DNA from 3 places in the Pantoea sp. E956-1 genome. Region 3 is predicted to be linked to each of the others. Evidence: riboswitches for the same ligand, from Rfam matches in the RefSeq annotation. Region 3 holds a riboswitch; each other region holds the start of a gene.
The links. A riboswitch is a leader RNA that binds a small molecule or an ion and turns the genes downstream of it on or off. The one in region 3 is predicted to bind thiamine pyrophosphate.
Positions count from the first base shown of each region.

Region 1: another riboswitch for thiamine pyrophosphate. It lies ahead of AC0T7J_RS12145 (FAD-dependent oxidoreductase); the one in region 3 lies ahead of thiB (thiamine ABC transporter substrate binding subunit).
Region 2: another riboswitch for thiamine pyrophosphate. It lies ahead of thiC (phosphomethylpyrimidine synthase ThiC); the one in region 3 lies ahead of thiB (thiamine ABC transporter substrate binding subunit).

Region 1 is NZ_CEUYZP010000003.1:334,894-345,098, reverse strand. Features, by position in the region: gene AC0T7J_RS12175 (LysE family translocator) at 74-703, shown strand; gene AC0T7J_RS12170 (GFA family protein) at 889-1,317, shown strand; gene AC0T7J_RS12165 (P-loop NTPase family protein) at 1,408-1,962, opposite strand; gene AC0T7J_RS12160 (alkene reductase) at 2,472-3,590, shown strand; gene AC0T7J_RS12155 (ArsR/SmtB family transcription factor) at 3,607-3,921, shown strand; gene AC0T7J_RS12150 (cysteine hydrolase family protein) at 4,170-4,715, shown strand; TPP riboswitch at 4,779-4,898, shown strand; gene AC0T7J_RS12145 (FAD-dependent oxidoreductase) at 5,030-5,968, shown strand; gene thiS (sulfur carrier protein ThiS) at 5,958-6,155, shown strand; gene AC0T7J_RS12135 (thiazole synthase) at 6,158-6,916, shown strand; gene AC0T7J_RS12130 (HesA/MoeB/ThiF family protein) at 6,926-7,894, shown strand; gene AC0T7J_RS12125 (ASCH domain-containing protein) at 7,904-8,317, opposite strand; gene AC0T7J_RS12120 (DsbA family protein) at 8,573-9,115, opposite strand; gene AC0T7J_RS12115 (hypothetical protein) at 9,434-9,703, shown strand; gene AC0T7J_RS12110 (fimbrial protein) at 10,155-10,205, shown strand, end outside.
Region 2 is NZ_CEUYZP010000017.1:5,927-16,131, forward strand. Features, by position in the region: gene hemE (uroporphyrinogen decarboxylase) at 1-1,052, opposite strand, end outside; gene nudC (NAD(+) diphosphatase) at 1,093-1,863, opposite strand; gene rsd (sigma D regulator) at 1,953-2,459, shown strand; TPP riboswitch at 2,612-2,712, shown strand; gene thiC (phosphomethylpyrimidine synthase ThiC) at 2,800-4,722, shown strand; gene thiE (thiamine phosphate synthase) at 4,725-5,351, shown strand; gene AC0T7J_RS24640 (aminotransferase-like domain-containing protein) at 5,546-7,000, opposite strand; gene AC0T7J_RS24645 (DUF1127 domain-containing protein) at 7,175-7,357, shown strand; gene rpoC (DNA-directed RNA polymerase subunit beta') at 7,413-10,205, opposite strand, start outside.
Region 3 is NZ_CEUYZP010000008.1:142,325-152,529, reverse strand. Features, by position in the region: gene polB (DNA polymerase II) at 1-1,461, opposite strand, end outside; gene AC0T7J_RS18470 (DedA family protein) at 1,630-2,394, shown strand; gene thiQ (thiamine ABC transporter ATP-binding protein ThiQ) at 2,400-3,101, opposite strand; gene thiP (thiamine/thiamine pyrophosphate ABC transporter permease ThiP) at 3,085-4,695, opposite strand; gene thiB (thiamine ABC transporter substrate binding subunit) at 4,671-5,657, opposite strand; TPP riboswitch at 5,704-5,806, opposite strand; gene sgrR (HTH-type transcriptional regulator SgrR) at 5,842-7,503, opposite strand; gene AC0T7J_RS18445 (MFS transporter) at 7,757-8,935, shown strand; gene leuD (3-isopropylmalate dehydratase small subunit) at 9,208-9,813, opposite strand; gene leuC (3-isopropylmalate dehydratase large subunit) at 9,817-10,205, opposite strand, start outside.

The DNA of each region.
Region 1 (10,205 bases), on a different contig from region 3:
ACGAACCAGGAGATAGCAAATTCGCCCGCCAGCCGATATAACAGATTAATAACAATCCATCGCAGAGGACATCATGGCGCTTTCGCACGAATTAATCCTGATCTTCACCACCTACGTTGTCGCTACAGCCAGTCCCGGGCCAAGTAATATGGCGATAATGGGAACGGCAATGAAAAAGGGCAGGGGGGCCGCACTGGCGCTGGCTGCGGGTGTCGTGAGTGGTTCGATGCTCTGGGCGCTGCTGGCCGCCTGCGGTGTACTGACCGTGCTGGCAACCTTTGCACAGTTGCTGATCGTGTTAAAAATTGGCGGAGGGTGTTATCTGTTATGGCTGGCGTTTAAAGCCGGAAAATCTGCTTTACGCCGCACTGAGGCCAGCGATTTTAAAGCCAGCGATGAGCGTGTTGTGTATGGCAGACTGTTTCGTCAGGGTATCCTGATGCATATCGGCAACCCCAAAGCGATTCTGACCTGGGTAGCCATTATGTCGTTTGCACTGAAGCCGGATGTGGTCGCCGCCACGCTGCCGATAATCATCTGCGGCTGTGCGGTGATTTGCGTGGTTGTGTTCGGCGGTTATGCTCTGCTGTTCTCGACCGCCGTGATGGGGGCATTTTACCGTCGCATTCGTCGCGGACTCGATGCGCTATTAGCCTGCTGCTTTGCGCTGGCAGGGCTGAAACTGGTATTCAGCCGCAGTTAGTACTGATGAAGGTGTACGAAGGGTTATCCGCTTCTGGCTCAAATCTGCAAAAGATCATGCAATGAGCCGGAGCGGCATTAAAATGACAGGGTGCCGGTAGCGCTTCTGCAGCCCCTTACCTAAACACCATTATGGTCGCGCAGGTAGACAGACAATTCAGCAATCTGAGTGAACAGGATGATGAAATGAAAGGCGCATGTCTGTGTGAAACCGTTGCTTTCGAAATATCAGTAACCCCCACGCGCTATTACCGTTGTCACTGTTCTCTGTGCAGAAAACAGAGCGGAACCGGCTATAACCTGGCAACGATCGTAAAAGAGAGTGACTTTAGCTGGATTTCCGGTGAGAGCCAGATCGCGTCATGGCGCAAACCCACCGGTTATCGCAACGATTTTTGCGCCAGCTGTGGCTCCACAGTGCCTGACCGGTTGCGTGGCAGGCCTTATATCTGGCTTCCGGTTGGTTTACTCAGTGAGCCAGCCGATATGCAGTGCACAGGTGATTATTGTACTGATGACGCCATGCCCTGGGACACAACCCGTTCAGAGACGAATCATGCCGGGCCGGTAGATTCGCTGGACGCTCTTCTGACAAGTTTAATGCTTTTTGATTGATGGCCGTGGTGCTTCATTGCTTTTCAAAAAAGGGTACTGAGCTGATCGACTCCATTAACAGACGAAAATGGTATTTCGGCGGCTTCATGATCATCGATCATCATTCGTTAGCTGTAAACCCCAGTAGTCAGAACAGGCTTTGAGATCGCGGGGAGAAGGAAGCAGAAGTTTTGGCAATCTGACCTGGTCGTAAAGCTTTTTATGCCGCTTCCGATTCTGCGGAGCAGTACGGATAATATATTTCAGCATCTCAAGGGTCATTGGCTCTCTGTGCATCTTCAGACCGCCAATACGCGGCGTGGATGAGTAACATCGGCGAATATACCGCAGCAGTGCCACTGACACTTTTACATCCAGCAGAATTAAGCCGGTGGCGCGAGCGAATCGTTCTTCAATGCATTTGGTGTAATTACCCTCCATCACCCATCTTTCCTGACTCACCGCCTCAGCATGCAAACGGAGAAATTCTGCCGGTGCTCTGGGCACCCATTGACTGTCCGGAATATGGTGAAGTTGATCCAGATGAATTGCTGGTAGATCTGTTTTGCGAGCAATGGCCTCAGCTAAGGTCGATTTTCCGCTGTTCGAGGGACCCATAATACAAATGCGTGGCCCAAGCGCGTCTAATGGAAGTGCACTATTCACAACGTTTCCTCTGAAATAACCCTGTCTGAAATAGATGAATGCGTACTGCTCTGATGGTTTTCTGTAAAGTCTGCAACGCTGCCGTGTTGCATGCACCCGTTGGCTGATTAACCGGCGGATTCTGTACGCTGGCCGTAACGGCTATGATTCCCAAACATGTTCTGAGCCGCCTTAATCCCCGCAACAATAATATTTCAGTAAAGAGGGGTTACATTATGCCAATTAAATGTTCAACCAACCAAACTGTAGAGGGCATTATGGGGTTAATGAATGGTGTGACAACAGACGTGGCAAGAGGATATTTAGCCATGCTGACCGCAGCAGATACATCATAAAACAGCATTAAAGAGACCATTTCCGGAAAGATATTACCTGACAGTCATCCCTGAAAGTGACCCTCTGCCAGAAACCGCAGAAACTGCTCCGGGCAAAAAGCACAGATTACACATTTACATATTTAAATGTGTAAATATAATGTCGCCTCTTCACACATCAGAGGACTTTTTGTCATGCCGTCACTTTTTACCCCCTTGAGTCTGGGCGACCTTCAGCTTCGTAACCGTATTGTACTGCCGCCGCTGACGCGCTGCCGCAGTGAACAACCGGGCAACATTCCCGGCGAGATGATGGTGGAGTATTACCGCCAGCGTTCCAGTGCGGGGCTGATGATCACCGAAGGCACCCAGATTGAGCCTCGCGGGCAGGGCTATGCATGGACGCCGGGGATCCACAGCGAAGCGCAGATCGCCGGCTGGAAAAAGGTTACAGAGGCAGTACATCAGCAAGGGGCCACGATTTTCTGCCAGCTCTGGCATGTTGGCCGCGTGTCGCATAATGAACTGCAGCCGGGCAAGCAGGCACCCGTTGCCCCTTCAGCCATCGCAGCCGATAACGTCCGGGTATTTATTGAAACCGGGCCAGGCGCCGGGATATTGACCACACCCAGCGAGCCACGCGCACTGACTACAGCGGAAGTTAAAGAGATCGTAGAGCTTTACCGACGCGCGGCGGAGAATGCCAAAGCGGCCGGTTTCGACGGTGTGGAACTGCATTCGGCCAACGGGTATCTGATTAACCAGTTTATTTCTGAGCACACCAACTTCCGAACGGATGAATATGGCGGCTCTGCTGAAAATCGTCTGCGCTTCCTGCGTGAAGTCGTTGAGGCGGTCAGCTCAGTATTTGGCAGCCACCGCGTTGGCGTCAGATTTGCGCCTCTGTTTACCAGTACTGACGAAGAGCGCGTCTATCTCGGTCTGGTTGAAAGCGATCCACACGCGACCTACATCCGCGCAGCAGCACTGCTGAACGAGCTGGAAGTTGGATATCTCTCCATTGCTGAAGCCGACTGGGACAACAGCCCGGAGATGCCAGAGAGCTTTCGTGTCGCGCTGCGGGAAACATTCCGCTCTCCGATCATCTATTCGGGTCGCTACACGGCTGAAAAAGCGCAGCATGTGCTGGAAAAAGGCTGGGGCGATCTGTTTGGTTTTGGCCGCTCATTTATCGCTAATCCCGATCTGCCCGCGCGGATTAAATCAGGATTTCCGCTGAATGTGGTCGATCACGCCTCCCTGTATGGCGGCACTGAGAAAGGCTATACTGACTATCCTTTTTACCCATCCTGATATTCTGTGAGGCGGCATGTCCCCCGAAAATGCCCTGAAGTTACTGTCCAACCCGACCAGAGTGGCAGTGCTGAAGTGGCTTAAAAATCCTGACGAAGCGTTTGCGGGCTATACCCAGCTCTATCCCTTCGATCAGTATGGTGTCTGTGCCAGCCTCATACAGGACAAGGCGGGCTTATCACAGCCCGCCACCTCGTTATGCCTGAAAGCACTTCACAATGCGGGGCTGGTTGAAGCCAGCAAAGTCGGGAAATGGACGTACTATCGCCGTGCCGAACCGCGCATTCGTGAAATAACCGACGCGGTAACCCAATCGCTGCAGGCGCTTTAAAAGCGACGGCGTACAGGGTAATGTAGATGTCAGCGCCATCCTTCTGAGGGTGACTTCACCGAACGCATTAACTCAGGGTCAGAAAATGTTTATGTCAGTTCTCTCTTTCACAACCGTCACCACCACTACCGCTTCTGGCGGTGGCGTGAGCGACTCTGTGACTGGCACCTGACACAACAGATTCTCACTCCCCGCCGAACCGGACGGGGAGCTGTTCTCCGTTCTTAAAAACTGAATGGAGACAGGTCATGGTGACATCTGAAAGTGCACTTTTAATTATCGACATGCAGCAGGGCCTTTTTAATGGTCCTGAGGCTCCCTTTGCCGCAAATTCGATCTTGTCGAATATCTCACTTCTCATTACTAAAGCCCGGGCTTCTGCCGTCCCCTTCTTTTTCGCACGCCATATCGGCCCCGATGATTCCCTTTTTAACGAGCAAAGCCCGCTGACGCGCCTGATCCCGGAATTGCAGGTCAACCCGCAGAGTGATGTCGTCTTCACCAAAAGATATCCCAGCTGTTTCAGGGATACTGGTTTGCAGCTTCAGCTGAGACAAAAGGGCATTAAGCAACTGGTGATTGCGGGGATGAAAACAGAGTTCTGTGTTGACACCACCTGTCGGGCAGCCCCGGAGCTGGGTTTTAATGTCGTACTGATTTCCGATGCGCACACCACCGTCGATAATCCCCATCTTTCTGCGGAGAAGATTAATGCGCATCACAACCAGACGCTGGCGGGACCCTTTGTGACGCTGGCAATGGCCACTGACTGGCATTTCGGTTCTGCCGGTTAAGGCCGATTTTCTTACGCGGTTCCATGCCGTCTGCTTGACGAAGCTGTCTGCTTAACTTACAACTAAACCCGTCAGGGGAGTCTCACCAGAGAGACTGAGAGGCTAATAGCGCACCGCGCGGCTTAGCGACCCTTAGAACCTGACCCAGTTGATACTGGCGTAGGAAGACGGGTATCTCATCAGATACTTGCCGCAGGGGCGCATTCGCAACGTTCCTGCCTTTTCCCTCTGTATCACGGGTCTTCGTTAACTGATAACGAGGCCAGATTGAAATATCTCATCCTGAATCTTTCTTTTCCTGTCCGGTGGACACCATGAGCCGCTGGTCGGTGCTCGGCAGCGGCGTTGCCGGGCTTTGTGTCGCCACGCTGCTGCTGGAGCGGGAAGAAACCGTCGAAGTTATTACTCAGCCTGACTGTCGTGCAGCCTCACACTGGGCGGGTGGCATGCTCGCGCCCTGGTGTGAAGCAGAAAGCGCACCGCCACAGGTGATCGAATGGGGCCAGCACGCGGCCAGCTGGTGGGCGAAACGCGTTGATGGCGTGGAACAGCAGGGCACGCTGGTGGTTGCCCCGCCGCGTGACAGCCGCGAACTGACGCGCTTCGCCAGCATGACGCAGCAGCATCAGTGGGTCTCTCCCGGTGACATCGAACCCGCGCTGGAAAACCGCTTTGCCCGCGGCCTGTTTTTCGCCGCAGAGGCGCATCTCGATCCGCGCCGCGCCTTGCAGCAACTGCGCGACAAACTGCAACAGGCTGGCGTCCCCTTTCACAGTGGTAAACCCGGCGGCAAACTCATCGACTGCCGTGGCATCCACGCCTCCGATCGGCAGCCAGCCCTGCGCGCCGTGCGGGGCGAAATGGTGATCCTGCACACATCCGATGTACAACTCTCCCGTCCTGTCCGGCTGCTGCACCCGCGCTTTCCCTGCTATCTGGTGCCGCGCGCCGGGGGCCACTTCATGCTGGGTGCCACCATGGTGGAAAGCCACGACAGCAGCCCGATCAGCGCCCGCGCGATGATGGAATTGCTCAGCGCCGCTTACAGCCTGCATCCGGCGCTGGCCGAAGCGCGGATCGTGGAGAGCGGCACCGGTCTGCGTCCTGCCTACCGACAGAACCTGCCGGAAGTCCGCTACGACAATGGCCGTTTCTCACTTAACGGCCTCTACCGCCACGGATTTTTGCTGGCCCCGATTATGGCTGAAAAACTTATGCTGCAACTGACTCAGGAGATGACTCATGCGCGTTGAACTGAATGGACGCACGATTGAAACTGGCGCAACGACGCTGGCGGAGCTAATGGCAGAGCAGCAGATCGATCCGCGGACCGTCGCCACCGCGCTGAACGGGGAGTTTGTACCCCGCAGCCGCTATGCCAGCCAGCACCTTGAGGCGGGCAACCAGCTCGAAATCCTGTCACCGATGCAGGGAGGTTAACCATGTTCTATGAATTTACTCCGCAATCCCGATTTCTGCTTGGCACGGCCGGTTATCCGTCACCGGACATTCTGCATCAGGCGATCAACGCGTCTGGCGCGGAGATTATTACCGTCAGCCTGCGGCGGGAAGGCAATGAAGGCGGCGCTTTCCGCACGCTGCTGCAACAGCTCAACAAACGTATTCTGCCGAATACGGCGGGCTGTCACACGGTGAAAGAGGCGGTGACGACGGCGCAGATGGCGCGCGAACTGTTCGACACACCGTGGATCAAGCTGGAAGTGATTGGCCATGCCGACACGCTGCAGCCCGATCCTTTTGCGCTGGTTGAGGCCGCGCGGATTCTCTGCGCTGACGGGTTCCAGGTGTTTCCCTACACCACGGAAGATCTGATTGTCGGCGAAAAATTGCTGGAAGCGGGCTGTGAAGTGCTGATGCCCTGGGGCGCGCCGATCGGCTCTGGCCAGGGGCTGCGTAATATCGAAGGACTGCGCGCTATGCGTGCGTGGTTTAAAGATGTGCCGCTGATTATTGATGCGGGCATTGGCGCACCGGGTCAGGCGGCGCAGGCGATGGAGATGGGTTTTGATGGCGTGCTGCTCAACACGGCGGTGGCAAAAGCGCGCGATCCGGTGCGCATGGCGGGTGCTTTTGCTGCTGCGATCCACGGCGGACACGAGGCGTTTCAGGCGGGATTGATGGAGCAGCGTGACATGGCGTCTGCCTCTACGCCCATTTTTGGTCTGGCACAATTCAGTTAAGGAGCGGCGATGGAGCGTTATCAGCGACAGACGATGTTGCCAGAGATTGGTGAAGCGGGGCAGCAGCGGCTGAGCAGGGCAAAGGTGCTGGTGGTGGGCGCAGGCGGGCTAAGTGCAACGTTGCTGCCGTTACTGGCAGGCGCAGGCGTGGGATTTATCCGGCTTTACGATGGCGATAGGGTTGAACTGCACAACCTCCACCGGCAGACGCTGTTTGGCGTCGACGATGTAGGTCAGTCCAAAGCAATCTGCGCTCAGCGTGCGCTGGCGCAGCGCAATCCTGACTGCCACGTTGAGGCGCATCCACATTCGCTAAGCGCCAGTCAACTGCCGCAGGCGCTGGAGGGAATCGATCTGGTGGTGGATGCGGCGGATAACTTCGCTGTGACTTATCAGCTCTCCGACGCCTGTTATCCGGCAGGCCTGCCGCTGATCTGCTCTTCGGTGCTGGGACGCAAAGGCTATGTAGGCGGATTTTGCGGCGGTGCGCCTGGCTATCGCGCGCTCTTTCCGCAGTTGCCCACGGCCTCGGGTAACTGCAATACGGCGGGCGTCATGGGACCGGCAGTAGCAACGCTGGGCGCAATGCAGGCGCAGATGGCGCTGAGTGTGTTGCTGAAACTGACGCCGTCACCGCTCGGCTGCATGATCCACTGCGACTTTGTAGACTGGCATATCAGGCCGTTTCGTTTTGACGACGCGCCTGAGCCTGACGCGCCCGGCACGCCTTTTATTGATCGGGCCATGCTCATGGAGGACGATTGCATAGTCGAGTTGCGCAGCCTGGAAGAAGCACCGGTCAGTGTGGCCGATCGGGTGGTGCGGATTCTGCCGCAGCAGATAGCGGCCTGGCAACCGCCGGTCGATCAGCGAGTGGTACTGGTGTGTGCCAGTGGCATGCGCGCAGCCCAGGCCGCGGAGAACCTCGCCGCGCGGGGGATTGCGCGACTGGCGCTGGTGGCGGCAAACACGCTGTAGCGTGCCGGTTTACACTACCTCGACCAGCTGAAACGTCTCGAAGATCAGCTCCATTTCGCTGTGAAAATAGCCTTCACGCTCGAAGTAGCGCTGATGTTCCTGACGCCAGTGGTCGAGGCTCAGATCGCCTTCACCCTCCAGCATCGCCATCTCTGGCGTGACGCGATCAAAGCGCGTCAGGAACAATCCGGTGGTGCGGATCACGCAGACGGGCTGCTGTTCGCCGTTGAGCACAATGCTGTAACCGCCCGGTTGAGGCAATGCTTCCTGATCCTGCCAGCTCCGCAACGACCCGCAGGTAGCTACTTTCTTACCGGCAATAATCAGCGTTGCGAGCTCGCTGGCTAATTCCGGGGAGTCACCAAATGCATCTGTGAAGGCACCCGGATATTTGTCCTGCAGTTGTTGCAGCGTCATCGTCATCAGCAAATCCTCAATGAATTGGGCGTGCGGGCCCGGCGCAACGTCAGGTTATCGCCATGCAGGCCAGCGGTGCCGTTAAGATGAACAGCAGCGGTTTTATTCCCACCGTCTGCTGCTGATATCGGTACAGCTTACCCGGCCTCCCCACGGGAAAACAGGCTTAATTATCAGGATATTGAGTTTGGGCGTATGCGTGTGCGTGATCGCAAAGGAGAGGCTGTGTCTGGCGCGGCCAGGCACAGCCGCGCACTAAGATTAACGAATCAGAAAGCTCGCCCAGTGCGCTATGTCGTCACCGCTGCTGATTTCGGGCTGAAGCAGACCGTTAACCATAAAGGTCGGTGAAACGTGAATACCGTTCTGACGCGCATACTTGCAGTGCCATTTAATGGCGTTCTGCAGGTCGGGCTGATCAAATGCGGCGCTGGCATCCACCCCACTGTACGCTTTCAGGCGGGCGAGGATCTGATTCGGCGTGGCATCGCGGTTCGGGCCGGTACAGTGATCGGTGAACTCAAACTCTTCACGATGATCGGCCACTGCCTGCATCACTTTCTTCGCCGCAGCTTTACTTTCGCAGGCGGCGGCAAGGATATAGCGGACGATCAGCCCGGAATAGAGATGCCACGGCTGCGATTGCAGGCGGATCTTCAGGGTGATGTTTTCTTCACCGGCATGCGTTAGTAACGCGTCTAATTTATTGAATGCGCGTACCGAAAAAGGACAGGTGGGTTCCAGGAAGACTTCAAAGATCTCAGGGCCGTGGCCCCATACCAGTACATCAGCGTGCTGACTCATCGACTACTCCTTGAACATTAACGAGACGGTAAATCTGTTTACCCTGGCAAAGCGTTCTGACATCAGCCAGTTAAGAATCGGCCGTAATTGTTACAAAAAACAGCAATCAGCTGATGAGCCGCGTGTAATAGGCGACAGGCAGGGCCAATAATCGTTAGAATTGCCAACTTTGGCATTTTCAACTGCCGGCTACGGCGTAGCCGCTGACGAGCAGCTATAGTTGTCAGCATTGTGCAATCTTTTACAGCGTGAAGCCATTTAAGCGCCTTCACGACTGTTTGTTTGCCCGGAGCTGATAAGCGTTAGAAGAGGTTAATTTTGCATACCGATCTCACCTGGAAAACTCTTTATCACGTCATCAACCAGACGATCTCTGACATGCTGGATGAGCAGCAAACCATTGATGTGTTATCACTACGCGCCCGGCTGCATGAACTGGCAGAAAAAGAGGAGGATGAGGTCATGCTGCTCTGTTACTGGCAGGCGAGCAAAATTCTGATGCGGTTACCTACCAGCGTCACCGCCAGTCAGTTAATGGTTGCCGCACGTCACGCCTTTCGTACTCCGATGGATCACGATTTGCTTTGAGCTGAGCTGACTGGCTTACTGCATCAGTGAAAATAACTCAAGCCGTAAACTGTGCGTGGCCGATGATGTAAAACCGGGATGAGCCGCTGTTTATCATCGCTGAGAACGGTCACTATCGCATAATTTACCCAGTGGTCTTCTGATTTATTCGCATTCTGGAATAAATATATATTTGAGGTTTATTTTAAGTGTCTTATTAGTGAAAAGTATTTTTTGATAACTAATTTTTCTCCCTGCTTAAACTGATATAGATCAAGAAAGATGATTGATATATATATTCTGCGTATAGACCTGAACGGTTCGTTTAATTTTTATATAGTCGTGGCAAGTTAATATAGCAGCAACATAATAAACCTCGGGTTGTTATGTTGGCGCATTTCTATAAATGCATATCTACCCATCAGGTGGTTAATTTCAGCCACTCTGCATGTAATGCAAAGAGACAGGTTTGATGAATATCAGAAAAAATATTCTGCCAGTAGCACTGGCTGGCCTTATGGTG
Region 2 (10,205 bases), on a different contig from region 3:
GGACGTGATAAACGGTGTACCGCCTCAACAAAGACGCCCGCATTTTCCGGTGGGACATCCAGATGAATACCATGACCCAGATTGAAGACATGTCCGGTGCCCGAACCAAAGCGCTTCAGGATCCCAGCCACTTCCTGTTCGATACGCTCAGGAGCCGCATAGAGCATAGAAGGATCCATGTTGCCCTGCAGGGCAACTTTGTCGCCCACACGACGGCGTGCGTCATCAATATCGGTGGTCCAGTCGAGACCCAGCGCATCACAACCGGTGGCGGCCATCGCTTCCAGCCACTGCCCGCCGCCTTTGGTGAAAAGCGTCACCGGCACGCGACGACCGTCATTTTCACGCAGCAGGCCATCGACAATTTTGTGCATGTAATGAAGGGAAAATTCGCGGTAATCGCGACCGGTCAGCACGCCGCCCCAGGTATCAAAGACCATAACGGACTGCGCACCGGCGCGAATCTGAGCATTGAGATAGAGGATGACGCTGTCGGCCAGCTTATCCAGCATCGCGTGGAGCGTAGCGGGGTCGGCATACATCATCTTCTTAATTTTGGTAAACGCCTTGCTGCTCCCACCTTCCACCATGTAGGTGGCCAGCGTCCACGGACTGCCGGAGAAGCCAATCAGCGGCAGATCGCCGTTCAGGTTCTTACGGATGGTGCGGACAGCATTCATCACATAGCCCAGCTCCATTTCAGGATCGGGCACCGGTAAACGCTCGACGTCAGCGCGACAGGTCACAGGGTTAGAGAAACGCGGGCCTTCGCCGGTTTCAAAATAGAGACCCAGTCCCATCGCATCCGGAATGGTCAGGATATCACTGAAGAGGATGGCGGCATCCAGCGGATAACGGCGCAGCGGCTGCAGGGTGACTTCACAGGCCAGCTCGGCGTTTTTACACAGCGACATAAAGTCACCCGCCTGGGCGCGTGTCGCTTTGTATTCCGGCAAATAGCGCCCGGCTTGTCGCATCATCCAGACCGGTGTGACATCAACCGGCTGGCGTAACAGGGCACGCAAATAACGATCGTTCTTCAGTTCACTCATCTCAACACTCTCTCTATAACAGGCGTGTAGTGTAGCACTTTCACACTTCGGCGCGGCACAGGGCGACGGTATCTTCAATCAGGCGGCGCGCCACGGTGCCTGGCGGCGGCAGCAGAGGCAGGTCATCAAACCGGAACCAGGCCGCATCCAGCAGCTCTTTACCGTCGTGCTGCAGATCGCCGCTGTCATACTCCGCCATAAAGGCTGTCATCAGCGATTGCGGGAAGGGCCACGGCTGGGAGGTAACATAACGGACGTTTTTGACGCGAATATTGCTCTCTTCCATTACTTCGCGGGCAACGGCCTGCTCCAGCGTCTCGCCAACTTCCACAAAACCTGCCAGTACGGTGTAGATCTTGTTGCGATGGCGGGCATGATTCGCCAGCAGAATTTGATCGCCGCGACGGATAGCCACAATGATGCAGGGCGCGATCTGTGGATAGTAACGTTCACGGCAATGGCTGCAAAGACAGGCAAATTCATGCTTGCTGTGATGCATTTCATGGCCGCAATAGCCGCACCAGCGATGAGAACGGTAGAATTCCGCCAGTTGCACACCGCGACCCACCAGCTGAAACAGCGCCACATCCTGATCGATCAGCTGTCGTACAGAGAACATATCGGCAGAGCGCGGCTCACAAATCAGCCAGACTTTTTCGCCCTGCCACTCACCGATGGTCCGGGCTTTACTGCCGGTCAAACCAAATTTTTCGGCGCTTCCGTGGGGTAAATCACCTTGTGGCAACCAAAGTTTCTGTTCATGGCTGACAATCCACCATCCAGCGTCTACGCTTGAGATTTCGCATTGCATTTATTTCGTCATCCTTAGCGTCAAATCGCACGCTGAAGTCCTGATGTTAAGTGTGTAGATAAACAACTATAACTCACATGGAGTTAGATATGCTTAACCAGTTAGACGTCCTGGCTGAACGCGTAGGTGGCAGTAATGAACTGGTCGATTCGTGGCTTGAAGCCCGTCGTCAGCTACTGGTGACCTATTATCACCTGGTCGGACTTAAACCTAACAAAGAGGCGCTAACGCGTCTGGATGAGCAGGCTCTGGACAACTTCTGTCACGGCCTGGTCGATTATCTTTCTGCGGGTCATTTTAGTATCTATGAGCGCGTCATCAGTGAAATGAGCGGCGACAGCCCGCTGATTGCCGCCGCGCAGATCTATCCACCGCTGGAAGCCAATACTGAGCGTCTGATGCAGCTGTATGACGGTCATCTGCAGCAGGCGATCGATGACGAAAACTGCATGACCTTTCAGCAGGCGCTCTCCGAAGTGGGCGAAGTGCTGGAAGCACGCTTTACGCTGGAAGATAAGCTGATCCAGCTGGCATGGGATAACCAGCTTGCCCCCCCGCCGGTTGCCAATGACAGCCATATCGCGCGTCCGGCTTAAGGGTCATCGCTGGCAAAGGGGTTGAGATTATCCCTTAGCCCTTTTATGCTGAACAGGTTCTGAGGAGCGCGCTCCAAAGAACCTTTTTTATTTTTGCTTTGAAATATAAGGTTTTTACACCTGACTCTGTTATCAGAGGCCAGCGTAAAAACAGCTTCTTGTCGGAGTGCCCAGTTGGGCTGAGACCGTTAATTCGGGATCCGCGGAACCTGATCAGGTTAGAACCTGCGAAGGGAACAAGAGTAAAACTTCTCTGTATGCCAGCATGCTTACGCTGTCTATACGGTTACTCCTTCCGAACTCCGGACAAGCATCGTTCCCCCTTAACAGGAAGATTGCTATGTCTGACCAAAAGACAACCCGTCGTGAACAGCGTGCCCAGGCGCAGGAATTTATCGATTCCCTGCAAAGCGGCAGTGCATTTCCCCAGTCCCGCCGCATCTGGATTACCGGCAGCCGCGAGGATATTCGCGTTCCCATGCGTGAAATCGTGCTAAGCCCGACCCATATCGGCGGCAGCAAAGAACAGCCTCTCTATGAGCAAAACGAAGCGGTACCGGTCTATGACACGGCAGGTGCCTATGGCGATCCCGCGGCACAGATCGATGTTCATCGTGGTCTGGAAAAGCTGCGCGCCCGCTGGATTGCTGAGCGCGACGATAGCGAATTTCTCGAACAGAACAGCTCGGGCTATACCCAGCAGCGGCTGGCTGACGAAGGGCTGGATCAGCTGCGCTTCGATCAACTCCCGACACCGCGCCGTGCCCGCACAGGCTGCCGCGTCACGCAATTGCACTATGCCCGCCAGGGGATCATCACTCCGGAGATGGAATTTATCGCCCTGCGGGAAAACATGGGCCGTGAGCGAATCCACAGTGAGGTATTGCTGCAACAGCATCCCGGCCACAGTTTTGGCGCACATCTGCCAGCCAGTATCACGCCCGAGTTTGTGCGTCAGGAGGTCGCTGCCGGGCGCGCCATCATCCCTGCCAATATCAATCATCCTGAATCGGAGCCGATGATCATTGGCCGCAACTTTCTGGTTAAGGTCAACGCCAACATCGGTAACTCGGCGGTGACCTCTTCTATTGAGGAAGAGGTGGAAAAACTGGTGTGGTCGACTCGCTGGGGTGCCGATACGGTGATGGATCTCTCTACCGGTCGTTATATTCATGAAACGCGCGAATGGATTTTGCGAAACAGCCCGGTGCCAATCGGTACAGTGCCGATTTACCAGGCGCTGGAAAAAGTGAATGGCGTGGCCGAGGCGCTGAACTGGGAAATATTCCGCGATACGCTGCTTGAGCAGGCGGAACAGGGTGTCGATTACTTCACTATCCACGCTGGCGTGCTGCTGCGTTATGTCCCGATGACGGCGAAACGTCTGACCGGGATTGTATCGCGGGGTGGATCTATCATGGCGAAATGGTGCCTGTCGCATCATCAGGAGAGCTTCCTGTACCAGCACTTCCGGGAGATTTGTGAAATCTGCGCCGCTTATGATGTCTCCCTGTCGCTGGGCGATGGCCTGCGTCCGGGTTCCATTCAGGATGCCAACGATGAGGCGCAGTTTGCCGAACTGCGTACCCTGGGCGAACTGACCCGTATTGCCTGGGAATATGACGTTCAGGTCATGATTGAAGGCCCGGGGCACGTCCCGATGCATATGATCCGCCGCAACATGACCGAACAGCTCGACCTGTGCGATGAAGCCCCCTTTTACACTCTTGGCCCGCTGACCACCGACATCGCGCCCGGCTATGATCATTTCACCTCAGGTATCGGTGCTGCCATGATTGGCTGGTTTGGTTGCGCCATGTTGTGTTACGTCACGCCCAAAGAGCATCTGGGTCTGCCGAACAAAGAGGATGTGAAGCAGGGATTGATCACCTACAAAATCGCGGCGCATGCCGCCGATCTGGCGAAAGGCCATCCGGGAGCGCAGATCCGTGATAACGCTATGTCCAAAGCGCGCTTTGAATTCCGCTGGGAAGATCAGTTTAATCTGGCGCTGGATCCTCATACGGCGCGGGCAATGCATGACGAGACCCTTCCGCAGGAGTCGGGCAAAGTGGCCCATTTTTGCTCGATGTGCGGGCCTAAGTTCTGCTCAATGAAAATTTCCCAGGAGGTGCGTGAGTTTGCTGCACGTCAGGATACACGCGCCGAGCCCGTTGAAGTGGGCATGGCGCAAATGTCAGACCGTTTTCGTCGTCGCGGCGGTGAGCTTTATCACTCCGCCGATGCCACTAAGGAGGAGTAACGATGCCCGCATTTCCCGCTACCGCCCCACGCCTGGGGCTTTATCCGGTGGTTGATAGCCCGGAGTGGATTGAACGCCTGCTGGAGATAGGCGTTCGCACACTGCAGTTGCGCATAAAAGACCAGCCTGATGAGGTCGCCGAGCCCGCCATCGCTCAGGCGATTGCGCTGGGTAAACACTATGACGCGCGCCTGTTTATCAATGACTACTGGCAGCTGGCGATAAAACATCAGGCTTATGGCGTGCATCTGGGTCAGGAGGATCTCGATGTCGCCGATCTTGCCCGTATTCATCAGGCAGGATTGCGTCTGGGACTCTCCACCCATGATGATGCTGAACTGGATCGCGCACTGGCAATCCAGCCCTCTTACATCGCACTTGGACATATTTTCCCGACGCAGACTAAAGAGATGCCTTCTGCGCCTCAGGGTATTGAGCAGCTGAAGCGGCATCTGACACGCCTGACGCATATTCCCACCGTGGCGATTGGCGGTATATCGATTGCACGCGCACCTGACGTGCTGGCAACCGGCGTAGGGAGTATTGCGGTGGTGAGTGCGATTACCCAGGCAGATGACTGGCGTGAAGCAACGCGTACCCTTCTGTCGCTGGCAGAGCCTCACACATAAGGATTTGTGGAACCTGTCGCGCATAGCGGCAGCAAAACCGGTCAACGCCAGCGTTCTTCCGGGAAAGCGGCGCGCAAAAGCGTATGTTGCCGCTGGCGTGCTTTGATCCAACACCTTAACGTGGCCTCCGTCAGGTTAAGGTTATCTGACCAGGGCCGGTTCCCTCCTCTTGCCGGCCCTGCTTTTTCTTTCCGCTATGCGAGAGTTGAAGCTGAAATCTGCGTTTCATGCTGGCACGAGAGCATAGCGCGTTCGACGGCTGCACCCACCAGCGCCAGCGCCTGTTCAGTCTGCTCGTTGATCGGCAGCCCGTAGTTTAAGCGCAGACAGTTACGGTATTTACCCGAGGCCGAAAAGAGTGAGCCTACGGCTATCTGAATTTTTGATTCGCGCAATTCGCGGTTAAGACGGACCGCATCAAATGCTTCGGGTAATTCTATCCACATCAGAAAACCGCCCTGAGGACGGGAAACGCAGATGCCGCAGGGAAAATAGTGGCGCACCCAGCAGCTAAAGGTTTCATAATTACGATGATAGATTTGCCGCATCCGGCGCAGATGGGGCTGATAATGGCCCTGGCGTATAAACTCGGAAACCGCATACTGAGGCTGTGTGGCAGTGGAACCTGTGACGATATATTTCATGTGCAGTACACGGTCGCGATAGCGGCCGGGTGCAACCCAGCCGACGCGCAAACCTGGTGCCAGCGTTTTGGAAAAGGAGCTGCACAGCAGAACCCGACCATCGAGATCCAGCGCTTTAATGGTGGTTGGGCGGGGATATTCCCAGGCTAACTCACCATAAACATCATCTTCAATGACCGCCGCGTCAAATCGCTGCGCCAGTGCCAGCAATGCCCGCTTACGCGGCTCAGGCATGATAAATCCCAGCGGATTATTACAGTTCGGCACAACAACGACTGCTTTAATCGGCCATTGATCAAACGCCAGTTCCAGCGCTTCCAGGCTGATGCCGGTTACCGCATCGGTCGGGATCTCAATGGCACGAATGCCAAATCCGCGCAGGGTTTGCATGATGCCGTGAAACGAAGGCGACTCAACGGCAATGATATCGCCCGGTTCGCAGACCGCGCGCACGGCTACCGATAACGCTTCATGGCAGCCGGTGGTAATAACGATATCATCGGCGGTGAGCTGACAACCGCTATCTATCGCCAGCCGTGCAACCTGTTGCCGCAGCGCGAGAACACCATAGAGGTTGTCATAATTGAGCAGCGCGATGTCCTGCTTCTGTGCCTGTCGGCTGAAGGCTTTCCACAGCGGCTTAAGCGTCGGCTGGGTCAGATCCGGCATGCCGCTGCCAAGTTGCAACACATCATCTTCCAGACGGCTGTTAATTAGCTCCAGCACTGCATCCCACTGCGTTACTTCAACCGGACGCTGTGCGGGACGGGTCAGGGCAGGCATCGGCGGCGTCGCTTTGCGCGAAGCGACAAAATAGCCGGAGCGCGACTGCGGCGTAATCATCTGCTTCTCTTCCAGCAGATGATAAGCCTGCTGTACGGTACTGATACTGACGCCATGTTCGGTACTCAGACTGCGTACCGAGGGCAGGCGCTCACCGCTGCGATATAAACCTTGTTCGATACGCTGAGCCAGTAGCGTGGCCAGATGTTCATATCGCGTCATTGTATTTCCTCTGACTCAAAATCTGAGCATTAACCGGTACAGTTATGCCTCTTTTTTACCATTCAGATCGCCATTTCCGCAATCTGTATGTTAAATAAAGGTTATTTTTGCGTCTGTATCATACAGAGCGATCCACTGAAAATAGTCCTCAGACAATTCACTGAGGGCACTATCATGGGATACGACGAGAATCGCGCAGCTAAACCGTTTACAGGCACGCCTTACCAGCTGGTTCGCTATCTTTGGCGCAGTTATAAACGCTGGCAGCTGAGGCGTGAGACGCGCATCATTCTGTCGAAGCTGAGTGACAGTCAGCTGAAAGACATTGGCCTTGGCCGCAACGACTGGAATGCCTGAATCAGAGACAAAAAAAAACCCTGCCGAGGCAGGGTTTTTATCAGGCAAAGGACGATTAATCGTCTTTGTTGCCGCCAAGACCGGCGTTCAACAGTTCAGCCAGGCTGGCTGAGGCTTCATCCGCAGTAACCTGCGGTGCAACCGGAACTTCACCTGCCGCTTTGCGGCGCATACGATCCTGATGGTACGCATAACCGGTACCGGCCGGGATCAGACGACCCACGATTACGTTCTCTTTCAGGCCGCGCAGTTCATCGCGCTTACCTGCTACTGCTGCTTCGGTCAGGACACGCGTGGTTTCCTGGAACGATGCTGCAGAGATGAACGATTCGGTAGCCAGTGACGCTTTGGTAATACCCAGCAGGTCACGCATGAAGGTTGCGCCAACTTTTCCGTTCGCTTCCAGATCACGGTTAGAGATCTTGATGCGAGAGAATTCAGCCTGCTCACCTTCCAGGAAGTCTGCACTTCCTGCGCTCACGATGGTTGCTTTACGCAGCATCTGACGAACGATGACTTCGATGTGCTTATCGTTAATCTTAACGCCTTGCAGACGGTAAACTTCCTGCACTTCGTTAGTGATGTAACGGGTCACCGCATGCACGCCACGCAAGCGCAGGATGTCATGTGGAGACTCTGGGCCATCGGAAACCACGTCACCGCGCTCAACACGTTCACCTTCGAACACGTTCAGCTGACGCCATTTCGGAATCATCTCTTCGTACGGCTCACTGCCATCCAGCGGAGTGATGACCAGACGACGCTTACCTTTAGTCTCTTTACCGAAGGAGATGATGCCGCTGATCTCTGCCAGAATAGCTGGCTCTTTCGGACGACGCGCTTCGAACAGGTCAGCAACGCGTGGCAGACCACCGGTAATATCCTTGGTACCGCCAGATTCCTGCGGAACACGCGCCAGCGTGTCACCAGCACTGATCTTCACGCCATCTTCCAGCTGAACAATCGCTTTACCGGGCAGGAAGTACTGAGCCGGCATGTCGGTGCCCGGGATCAGAACGTCGTTGCCGTTGGCATCAACAATTTTCAGCGCAGGACGCAGATCTTTACCGCCCGCAGTACGTTCAGCGCTGTCCAGAACCACCAGCGAAGAAAGACCGGTTAAGTCATCTGTCTGACGGGTAATGGTCTGGCCATCAACCATGTCCGTGAAGCGAATGAAACCGCCCACTTCGGTGATGACTGGCATGGTATGCGGATCCCAGTTTGCGACGGTTTCGCCCGCTGCAACCTGCTCACCATCACCTTTCGCCATGGTAGAACCATAAGGAACTTTATAGCTCTCTTTGGTACGACCAAATTCGTCGATCATTTTCAGTTCAACGTTACGCGAGGTGATCACCAGCTTGCCTGCCGAGTTCGTTACCGACTTGGCGTTGGTCAGCTTGATGGTACCTTTGTTCTTCACCTGAATGCTGGATTCAGCAGCCGCACGTGATGCCGCACCACCGATGTGGAACGTACGCATCGTCAGCTGTGTACCTGGCTCACCGATGGACTGTGCCGCGATAACACCGATCGCTTCACCTTTGTTGATGATGTGACCACGTGCCAGGTCGCGACCATAGCAATGCGCACACACACCAAAGTCGGTTTCACAACCTACTACTGAGCGGACTTTCAGGCTATCGACTGAGTTCAGTTCCAGCACGTCACACCAGTGCTCATCGAGCAGCGTGTTGCGTGGAACCAGAATGTCAGCCGTACCCGGCTTCAGAACGTCTTCAGCAGTCACACGACCCAGTACACGTTCACGCAGTGGCTCTTTAACATCGCCACCTTCGATGACAGGCGTCATCATGATGCCTTCGTGTGTACCACAGTCATCTTCGGTAACAACCAGATCCTGTGCAACGTCAACCAGACGACGCGTCAGATAACCGGAGTTCGCCGTTTTCAGTGCGGTATCCGCCAGACCTTTACGTGCACCGTGGGTTGAGATGAAGTACTGAAGTACGTTCAACCCTTCACGGAAGTTCGCCGTGATTGGTGTTTCGATGATGGAGCCATCTGGCTTCGCCATCAGACCACGCATACCGGCCAGCTGACGAATCTGTGCAGCAGAACCACGCGCACCGGAGTCAGCCATCATAAAGATGCTGTTAAAGGAAACCTGTCGCTCTTCTACGCCGTCACGGTTAATAACGGTTTCGGTTGAGAGGTTTTCCATCATCGCCTTGGCAACACGTTCGTTGGCCGCTGCCCAGATATCGATGACTTTGTTGTAACGTTCGCCTGCGGTTACCAGACCAGACTGGAACTGCTCCTGGATCTCAGCCACTTCTGCTTCCGCTTCAGTGATGATTTCCACTTTCTTCTCTGGAATAACCATGTCGTCGATGCCGACAGACGCGCCTGAACGGGCTGCGTAAGCGAAACCGGTGTACATGGTCTGGTCAGCAAAGATAACGGTCGGCTTCAGGCCCAGAATGCGGTAACAGGTGTTCAGCATTTTGGAGATGGCTTTTTTGCCCAGCGCCTGGTTAACGATGGAGAAAGGCAGACCTTTTGGCACGATCATCCACAGGATGGCACGGCCAATAGTGGTGTCGATGATGCTGGTTTTAGCAACCCACTCATCCTGCTCATTTTTCTCGTGTTCGGTGATACGCACCTTAACGCGAGCATGCAGCGATGCGAGGCCAGCGCGATAAATACGCTCAGCTTCTTTCGGGCCAGTCAGCACCATGCCTTCGCCTTTGGCGTTAACACAGTCGCGGGTCATGTAGTACAGACCCAGTACAACGTCCTGAGAAGGAACGATGATTGGCTCGCCGTTCGCAGGTGACAGGATGTTGTTGGTCGACATCATCAGCGCACGCGCTTCCAG
Region 3 (10,205 bases):
ATTATTCTGCTTTTTCGCCGCTTCGCGACCCAGCCAGATCTGTTCAACAATCGCAGGCAGGCAGTGGGTATGCCGCGAAAAACGCGCTTCACGGAAACCCTCAATCGAATCGGCATCATCAGGGTGGGCCAGCCCTTCCACCAGACCCACCGGGTCGATCAGGAAGGTGCGGATAATCGACGGGTAGAGGCTTTTGTAATCCAGCACCAGCACTGAGTCATACAGGCCGGGGCGCGAATCCATCACATAACCGCCAGGACTGGCTTCCGGGGCTACATCACCCATGTTCGGGGCGACAAACCCGGCGCGATGCATCCGCGGAATATAGAGATGACCAAAGGCCGCTACCGAACCGCCGTGGCGATCCACCGCCAGTCCATTGACCGCCGCGCGCTCCAGCAGAAACGGCATGATCGCCGTTTTGTGAAAAATGCGCGTCACCAGTTCGCAGTCTTTCAGGTTGTAGCGCGCCAGCGCCGGTTTATCGTTGGCAAAGCGCCAGTTGATCTCCTCCATACGCTGCCAGGGATTATCAATCGCTTTTCCTTCTCCCAGCAGTTGCTGCGACACCGACTCCAGGCTGAATGAGGGAAAATCCCAGAACGCCGATTTCAGCGCGTCGATGCCATCGATAATCAACCGGCCACTGGCCTGAGCGAAAAATACGCCGGGTTTGAAGCCATGTTCACGCCACTCCAGCGCGGCCTGCTGGCGTCCCAGGCGCAGCGGAATGCCGTAACGATCGGCATGCTTTTGCAGCACCCGCAGGTCAAACTGCACGACGTTCCAGCCAATTAAGACATCCGGATCATGATCTGCAAACCACTGGTTCAGTGCTTCCAGTAACTGCGGCCGGCTGTCGAGATAGATCAGCTCGAAATCCAGCGTGCTGGCATCACCGTTGGCCGGGCCGAGCATAAAGACCTGGCGCTGACCGCAGCCCTCCAGCCCGATGCAGTAAAGCTCGCCATGCTGCGTGGTTTCAATGTCCAGCGAGACCCATTTCAGCGGCGGGCGATAGTCGGGATGGGGTTTGAGCCGCGCATTGACCACGCTGTCACCGCGCTGCTCGCCGTCAAACCAGACCGGCGCGGTAATAAAACGCTCCATCAGGTAGCGCTCCGGCGGACGGATATCGGCTTCATAGACCGGAATACCCTCTTCGCGCAGGCGTTTTTCAATGCGCTGTAGCTGGCGGTTCTGCTGGCAGTAGAGGCCAAAAACGGGGCGACGCCGAAAATCTTTCAGCGCCAGCGACTGAATCCGAAACTGACGTTCATCTTTCAGTAATTCGCTGACCTGCGCCTGAAATTCCTCAGGTATAAACGCGACGGACTCCTGCACCGGCAGCACCACGCGCTGCGCGCCCGCATCGGTCGCGAGCCAGAGGATAATTTCGGTGCCATGCGGGCTGTCGCGCCAGTGGCGGGTGAGCAGAAAACCTGCGCGGGGCATATTCAGATGTTCTCCGGACTCAGCATTTCAGGATGAGAAAACCGCTTCAGTATAACATGGATATTTATACAGTTCCCGCCACCCGGTTTTGTCAACATTGTCCTACAATTCTTGCCTTGACGCTGTGTGGCTGGCTCTGGACAATCCAGCCTTCTGCTTTTACTTAGGATGATTATGGAAGCCTGGATTCAACAACTGATTACGCAGTCCCTGGAGTGGGCGCTGTTTGCCGTTGCGCTGGTGACGTTTCTGGAGTCGCTGGCGCTGGTCGGGCTGTTGCTGCCAGGTACGGTGATGATGGCCAGTCTGGGCGCGCTGGTCGGCAGTGGCGAGCTTGGCCTTTACCCGGCCTGGGCGGCGGGCTTTGCGGGCTGCCTGATTGGTGACTGGGTTTCCTACGGCATCGGCTGGAAATTTCAGGGGCCGCTGCATCGCTGGAAGTATCTGCAAAAGTATAAAGGCCTGCTGGATAAAACCGAGCACGCCCTGCATCAGCACAGCATGTTTACGATTCTGGTCGGACGCTTTGTTGGCCCCACGCGTCCGCTGATCCCGCTGGCGGCCGGTATGCTGGAGCTGCCGGTACGTAAATTCCTGCCGCCGAACATTATCGGCTGCATTCTCTGGCCGCCGCTCTATCTGCTGCCCGGTATTCTGGCGGGTGTGGCGATCGATGTGCCAAAAGCCGCGCAGGGCGGCAGCTTTAAATGGCTGTTACTCGGCGCAGCACTGCTGATCTGGCTGGGTGTCTGGTTATGCTGGCGCTGGTGGCGCAGCGGCAAGAGTCGCGACTGGGCATCGGCCTGGCTGCCGCCTGAGCGCCTGCGCTGGGCAGGGCCGCTGGGGCTGGTGATTGCCGTCGCGGCTTTCGTCGGTATTCAGTTCCATCCGATGATGCCCATTTTCCGTCATCTGCTGTGGCAGGTTTTCTTCGCCTGAACCGCTTAACGACGCGGGATGCCGAGCACGTCGGCCTCCCGCGTGTCGCCCGACAGTAACTGTCGGGTCTCGCCATCCCAGTAAACCCGGCCATCCACAATCACCACGCTGCGCGGCGCAATCTGCTGGGCATCTTCCAGACTGTGCGACACCATCAGCAGCGTGATGCTGCGCGCTTCACACACCGAACGCACCAGTTGCAGCATCTCGCCGCGCAGCGCGGGATCCAGCGCAGAAAAAGGCTCATCCAGCAGCAGCACCGGACGGTCACGTAGCAGACAGCGTGCCAGCGCCACGCGCTGTCGCTGTCCACCCGACAGCTCGCCCGGCAGGCGCGTCAGCAGATCGCCTAATCCCACCTGATCGGCCAGCGCAGCAAGCTGCTGGCGCTGCCCGGCGCTCAGCTTCAGTCCGGGGTGCAATCCCAGCGCCATGTTCTGCTGCACGCTGAGGTGCGGAAACAGGTTGTTCTCCTGAAACAGCATCGACACGGGCCGTCTGGCCGGCACGCTGTGGGTGTGTTCCTGTCCGTCAATCATCAGAGTGCCCTGTTTCACCGGCAGGAAACCGGCAATCAGGCTCAGCAGAGTGCTTTTACCGGCCCCGCTGGGGCCGAGGATCGCGATGCGCTCGCCGCGGATGGCGTTGAGACTAAAGCGCATCGGCAGATGCTGATAAAGGTACGTGAGGTTATTCAGTGTCAGCATGGCGGCCTGGTAATTTTTCCATCAGGGTGAACAGCAACAAACAGAGCAGTAGCAGCAGCAGCGCGGTCACTGCACCGTCAGCACCGCGATAGGCACCGATCTGTTGATAGAGGTAGAACGGCAGGGTGCGGAAATCGGCAGTGCCAAACAGCGCCACCACGCCAAAATCACCGATCGACAGCACGCAGGCAAAGGCCAGCGCCTGGGCCAGCGGACGTTTCAGCGCCCGCAGTTCAATCAGCCGCAGCCGGTTCCAGCCGTGGATATTCAGCGACTCACAGAGTCTGCCGTAACGCTCCGCGACGTCACGCATCGGGTTCTCCAGCACTTTCAGCGCATAGGGAATGGCGATCAGCGCATTGGTGAAGATCACCAGACCGTCCGCCGACGCCGGCAGGCCAATGGTGGCGTTAAACAACAGGAAAAAGCCGGTGGCGAGCACGATGCCTGGCATCGCCAGAATCAGCATGCCGCTGGTGTCGATAAGGGTTGCCGCCGCCGGGCGCTGACGCAGGCGCAGCTCGCGACTGCTCCACAGCAGCATCATGGTCAGCACCACACAGAGCAGACCGGCGCCGGTGGCGATGCGCAGTGAGGTAAACGTCGCCTGCCAGAGTGCAGGCTGCACCAGCGCGCCGCGCAGTCCGCCGTGCAGACCATCGATGATGACCGCCGCCAGCGGGGGCAGCAGCAGGATCAGCGCCAGCAGGATCAGCAGCGCATCAACCAGTTGCGCCGCGCGCGAATCCTGCGGATCGCGCCAGCCGTTCAGCTGGCTGGCTCCGGCGGGAATCGCCTTGCTGAAGCGCTGGCTGAGCAGCACCAGCGTCACGCAGCAGCCAAGCTGGATCAGCGCCAGCAGTGCCGCGCGTCCCGGATCGTAGTCATAACTCAGCGCCTGGAAAATCGCCAGCTCGATAGTTGTCGCCTGCGGGCCGCCGCCCAGCGAGAGCACGGTAGCAAAGCTGGCGAAACAGAGCATGAAGATCAGCGCGCCGGTCGGCAGCAGCTGACGTCGCAGCCATGGCCACTCCAGCAGACGAAAATGGTGCCAGCCGCGCAGGCCGAGCTGTGCCGCCAGCTGACGCTGTTCCGCCGGAATGCTCTCCAGCGCCTGCAGCATCAGGCGGGTCGCCAGCGGCAGGTTAAAGAAGACGTGCGCCAGCAAAATGCCCGACAGGCCGTAGGGAGAGAAGTGGTAATCAATCCCTGCCAGCTGGCACAGCTGCGCCAGCCAGCCGACACGACCATAGACGGTGAGCAGACCAAATACCGCCACCAGCACCGGCAGCACCAGGGTCATGGCGCACAGACGCAGCAGCAGCTGTCGGCCAGGGAAACGGCGTCGATAGAGGGCGCGCGCCAGCGGCACCGCTGGCACCAGCGACAACAGCGCGGAGAGCAGCGCCTGACCAAAAGAGAAGGCGATAACGTGATGCAGGTAATCATCCTGCAGCACACCGCGCCAGTCATTCTCTGGCGCGGCGCTCCAGAGTGCACCGAAGGCCAGCAGCGCCACGCTGGTTAACAGCAGCGTGGCGAGGGAACCGGGAATCAGCCAGCGCGGCATCAGCGGCTGACAGCGCGTTGCCACTGGCTAATCCAGCCCGAACGCTGGCTGGCAACCTCTTCCGGCGAGAACTGCAGAGCAGTTGAAGGCACGCTGAGCGCTGCGAAACCGGCAGGCAGCGGCGTGTCGATCACCGGGTACATCCAGTTACCGGTCGGGATAGTGCGCTGGAAGTCGGAGGACACCATAAACTTCATGAACTGCTGTGCCAGCGCCGGCTGTTTGCTGCTGGCTAACTGCGCGGCAACTTCAACCTGCAGATAGTGGCCCTCTGCAAACGGCGCGGCGGCATAGTTCTCTTTTTTCTCTTCGATGATGTGGTAAGCCGGTGAAGTGGTGTAGCTCAGCACCAGATCGCCTTCGCCCTTGAGGAACAGGCCATAGGCTTCACTCCAGCCTTTGGTCACCGTCACGGTTTTCTGCGCCAGCTTTTGCCACGCCTGCGGTGCCTGATCGCCATAGACTTTCTGCATCCACAACAGCAGGCCTAAGCCGGGAGTGCTGGTACGGGGATCTTCGTAGATCACCCGCCACTTCTCCGGGCTGTCGACCAGCTCTTTCAGGCTTTTTGGCGGATTCTTCAGCCGGGTTTTGTCATAGACAAACGCGAAGTAGCCATAATCAAACGGCACGAATGTGGTGTTGTGCCAGCCGCCGGGCAGTTTTAATGTCGAGGTATCGACCTGACTTTCGGCAAACAGACCGGTTTTCTGCGCCGCCTGTACCAGATTGTTATCCAGCCCCAGAACCAGATCGGCTTTGCTGTTTTTCCCTTCCATGCGCACGCGGTTCAGCAGCGACACGCCATCTTCCAGCGTGACGAATTTCAGCTCGCAGTTGCACTGCGCCTCGAAGGCTTTTTTAACCGCCGGGCCAGGGCCCCAGTCAGCGGAGAAGGAGTCGTAGGTGTAGACCGTGAGAACCGGCTTAGCCGCCAGAACGGGGGCGGAGAGTAACAGCAGCACTGGCAGAACTTTGTTTAACACTTTGCGCTCCTTCAGGAGAATAGGGGATGAGTCGCAAAGGATCTGAGCACACAGGCCTCCCAAATCCCTACGTCGGTATTAACCGAATCAGGTTCGACGGGTATCTCTCAGCTGCTTGCTGGTGGCAGGCGGCACCCCGTTGAGAACGTCACATTCTAGTCATTTCAGCGCCGGGGCGAAAGCCTCACAGCGCGGGTGGCGCGAACCAGGCGGATTTAAAATCAAACCAGCCCAGCGTATTCATCCGAACGCCGCGCATGCTGCGCTGACCTTCAAGCAGCAGCCAGTGGTGAAACAGCGGATGCAGACCGGCTTCTTCGACCAGCTGTTTGCTCCATTCGGCCAGCGGCAGCGTTTTCTCGCGCCAGCGGGCCGCATCGCTGTGCCAGTCGATCGGCAGACAGTGATGCAGCAACGGGATCTCATAAAGCTGCGCGAACAGAGAGTAATTCAGCGGCAGAGTAAAGTTCACGCTGCCCAGCCAGATGTCACTTTCCGCTTCGCCCTGATACCAGCTTTCGTAGCTGATTTCGCGGGTCTCCAGCGTGACGCCATATTCTGCCAGCAGCGGACGCAGCGCGTTAGCGATGCCTTCATGCTCCACGTGCTGGCTGTACCAGGTCAGCGTCAGGTGGGTTAAGCCGGGCGGTTTTTCCACTGGCGTCAGGTCGCGCCGGTGATGCCAGCGCGGCAGCAGGCCATACGCCGGAAACCAGTAGCGCTGGTAGCCAACACCGGCGTGATTGAGCAGGGCGATAGGATTAAACAGGTAACTGACCCAGCGCCGGACCGCCTCGTTGCGTCCCTGTTCTGAACGCTGGTCGAACAGCAGATAGTAGCAGCCCTCTTCAAGACGGCTCTCCTCCTGAATTTCATCGGCTCCGTCGCCCTGCAGACGGACACCGGCATAGACCAGCTCATCGCTGATGTCGGGCAGTACCCAGATAGAGACATCATCAATCAGGGCGCGAAAACCAAAGTAGTCATCAAACGCTTCGATCTTTAGCTGGCTCTCCTGATTGCGGATCACCCGGTAAGGACCGGTGCCTACCGGCTGGCGGGCAAAATCGTGCAGCGTCGGCCATTCGCGCGGCAGGATCATCGCACTGACGCTGCCTAACAGCCAGGGCAACCCTTCGTCGGGCTGGCTTAAGCGGATATCCAGCGTCCAGGGCGCGGGCGAGTCGATCTGCTCGATATGGGAAAAAAGCGGGTGGGGGCGCTGACGCTCCAGCGTGGCCAGCACATCCTCCATCTCCAGTTCTCTGCCGTGATGAAAGCGAATCGCCGGACGCAGAAAGAAGCGCCAGTGAAGCGGGGAAGTCTGCTGCCAGTGGTGCGCAATATCGGGCTCGATTTCCCCGTTTTCCTCATTTATCCGCGTCAGGCCGTTGAAAATCTGTCGCGCAATGTGGGTTTCAGAGCGCCGCAGTGGCGAGCCGGGCAGCAGGTTGAGCAGCGGACGATAGTAAAGGACACGCAGGATATGCTTGCCCTGGCGGAAACTGCGCCCCAGGTGCGCGCCGATCATCTGCCGCACCTGATTTTTATCCCCTACCAGCTGGACCAGCTGATCGATGCGATCCTGCTCCAGCAAATCCTCGGCACGCTGCTGCTGCAGGGCCAGTCCGGTATAGCAGAAGGTAAGCTGCGAGCGCTTGCCGCGTCCGGCTTCCGCCTGCCAGATCAGCCAGCCCGCGGCCTGCATCCGGTTGAGCAGATTGCGCATATGGCGGCGCGAGCAGTGCAGCAGGTCAGCCAGTTCGCTAAGGGTAATCTCCTGCGTTTGCCCCTGACAGCTCTGCCACAGGCGAATGAACTGCTGCTTCAGACGTGATGAGGACATAAAAGAGGAACTCCCGGTGAAAAGCGCTCTGTTTTTCTTGCCCTATTTTAAGAGCAAACTTTGCGTTATGGGAAGAGCGGGAGGCATTCAGCACTGAATGGCGTTCGACCCTGGCTTCGCTGTTCAGCGGAGTGCTTTTCTGAGTAGGGTGCATTTACACCGCCAGCAGATGATCTCTGCTGGCTTTTTTCATGTTGCGCGGTATCGTCTACCCTTCATTTTCCCCTCTGTTTGTTCTGTAAGGGATTTCGGTATGAAATCGCTGTTAACGCGGCAGCGCCGCATCAATCCGGTCTACCTCGCATTTATGGTCGCCTCGTTCATGCTGGGCATCGCGGGCGCGCTGCAGGCGCCGACGCTCAGCCTGTTTTTGACGCGCGAGGTGCAGGCGCGGCCGTTCTGGGTCGGACTGTTTTTCACCATCAATGCAGTGGCCGGTATCGTGGTGAGCATGCTGGTGGCAAAGCGCTCTGACAGCGTCGGCGATCGTCGTCATATCATTCTCTTCTGCTGTCTGATGGCGCTGGTCAATGCGCTGCTGTTTGCCTTTACCCGCCACTATCTGACCTTGCTGACGCTGGGCGTGCTGCTGTCGGCGCTGGCCAGCGTCTCGATGCCTCAGCTGTTTGCGCTGGCGCGGGAATATGCCGATCAGTCGGCGCGTGAAGCGGTGATGTTCAGTTCGGTGATGCGCGCGCAGCTGTCGCTGGCGTGGGTGATTGGGCCGCCGCTCTCCTTCGCGCTGGCGCTGAACTATGGCTTTGTCACTCTGTTTATGGTGGCTGCCGCGCTGTTTCTGAGCTGTATCCTGCTGGTCTGGTTCACCGTGCCGTCGGTGCCACGCTCGCAGCCCCTGATGCAAAGCGGCGGGCTGCCGTTAAGTGGCTGGCGCGATCGCGATGTGCGTTTGCTGTTCCTCGCCTCAGTCGCGATGTGGACCTGCAACACTATGTATATCATCGATATGCCGCTCTATATCAGCACCACGCTGGGGCTGCCTGAGAAGCTGGCCGGTCTGCTGATGGGAACGGCTGCGGGGCTGGAGATCCCGGTGATGCTGCTGGCCGGACATTACGCGCGCCGCATCGGCAAACGCCGGTTAATGCTGATCGCGGTGGCGGCTGGCGTACTGTTTTATCTGGGGCTGGTGCTGTTCAATTCCCGCACGTCGCTGATGGTGTTGCAGCTGTTTAACGCGGTATTTGTCGGGATTATTGCTGGCATAGGGATGCTATGGTTTCAGGATCTGATGCCGGGACGGCCCGGCGCGGCGACTACCATGTTCACCAACTCGATCTCGACCGGCATGATTCTGGCTGGGGTTATTCAGGGAACGCTCAGTGAGCGGCTGGGACATGAGGCTGTTTACTGGCTGGCATTCGGACTGGCAATCGTGGCGCTGGTGATGTCGGCGCGGGTGCGCGACGTATAAAGAAGAAGGGCGACCCGATGTCGCCCTCAGCGTGCTGACAAACCCAAACCCGAGTGAATCGGACCGCAACTGACAAGCTTTACACGCAGGGAACACGGGCAGAGGAGGAAAGCGTCCCGCGCCAGGGACGGCGCGGGCCGAGCGGCCAGGGATGGTTTAAGCGACTTTCCGATCTGACCGTGTTCCCTCCGCAGGCTCGGTCTTACAGCTGGGCCAGAGCAGACCTTGTCAGTAACATCAGGGCGACCCGATGTCGCCCTGCTTTAACTCAATCAGCGCAGGAAGGCGGGCTGATTCTGCTCATACTGCGAAATCGACGCTTCGTGCTGCAGCGTCAGGCCGATGCTGTCGAGGCCGTTAATCATGCAGTGGCGGCGGAAGCTGTCGAGCTCGAACGAATAGACTTTATCGCCTGCGGTGACCGTCTGCGCTTCCAGGTCTACCGTAAAGCTGATGCCCGGCTGGTCCGCAACCAGTCTGAACAGCTCATCCACTTCCTCTTCGCTTAACTTGACCGGCAGCAGCTGGTTGTTGAAGCTGTTGCCATAAAAGATATCCGCGAAGCTCGGCGCAATCACCACGTGAAAACCAAAATCGGTCAGTGCCCAGGGCGCATGCTCACGTGAAGAGCCGCAGCCAAAGTTTTCACGCGCCAGCAGGATGCTGGTGCCTTTGAACTCAGGCTTGTTCAGCACAAAGCCGGGCGTTGGCACGGTGCCCGCGTCATCTTCAAAGCGCCAGTCGTGGAAAAGATGCTGTCCGAAACCGGTGCGCGTAACCTTCTGCAAAAACTGCTTGGGAATGATCGCGTCCGTATCGACGTTCGCGGCATCCAGCGGCGCAACAATGCCGGTGTGCTGAGTAAATTTGTTCGCCATGACTTAAGCTCCTGTCGTCAGTTCACGGATGTCGGCAAAGTGGCCGGTTACGGCAGCCGCCGCGGCCATCGCCGGGCTGACCAGATGAGTACGTCCACCACGGCCCTGACGGCCTTCAAAGTTACGGTTGCTGGTTGACGCGCAACGCTCACCCGGATTCAGGCGGTCATTGTTCATCGCCAGACACATTGAGCAGCCTGGCAGACGCCATTCAAAGCCCGCTTCCAGGAAGATTTTGTCCAGACCTTCCGCTTCGGCCTGCGCTTTCACCGGGCCGGAACCTGGCACCACCATGGCGACCACGCCAGGTGCGACTTTGCGGCCCTTGGCGATGGCGGCGGCAGCACGCAGATCTTCGATGCGTGAGTTGGTGCAGGAGCCGATAAACACTT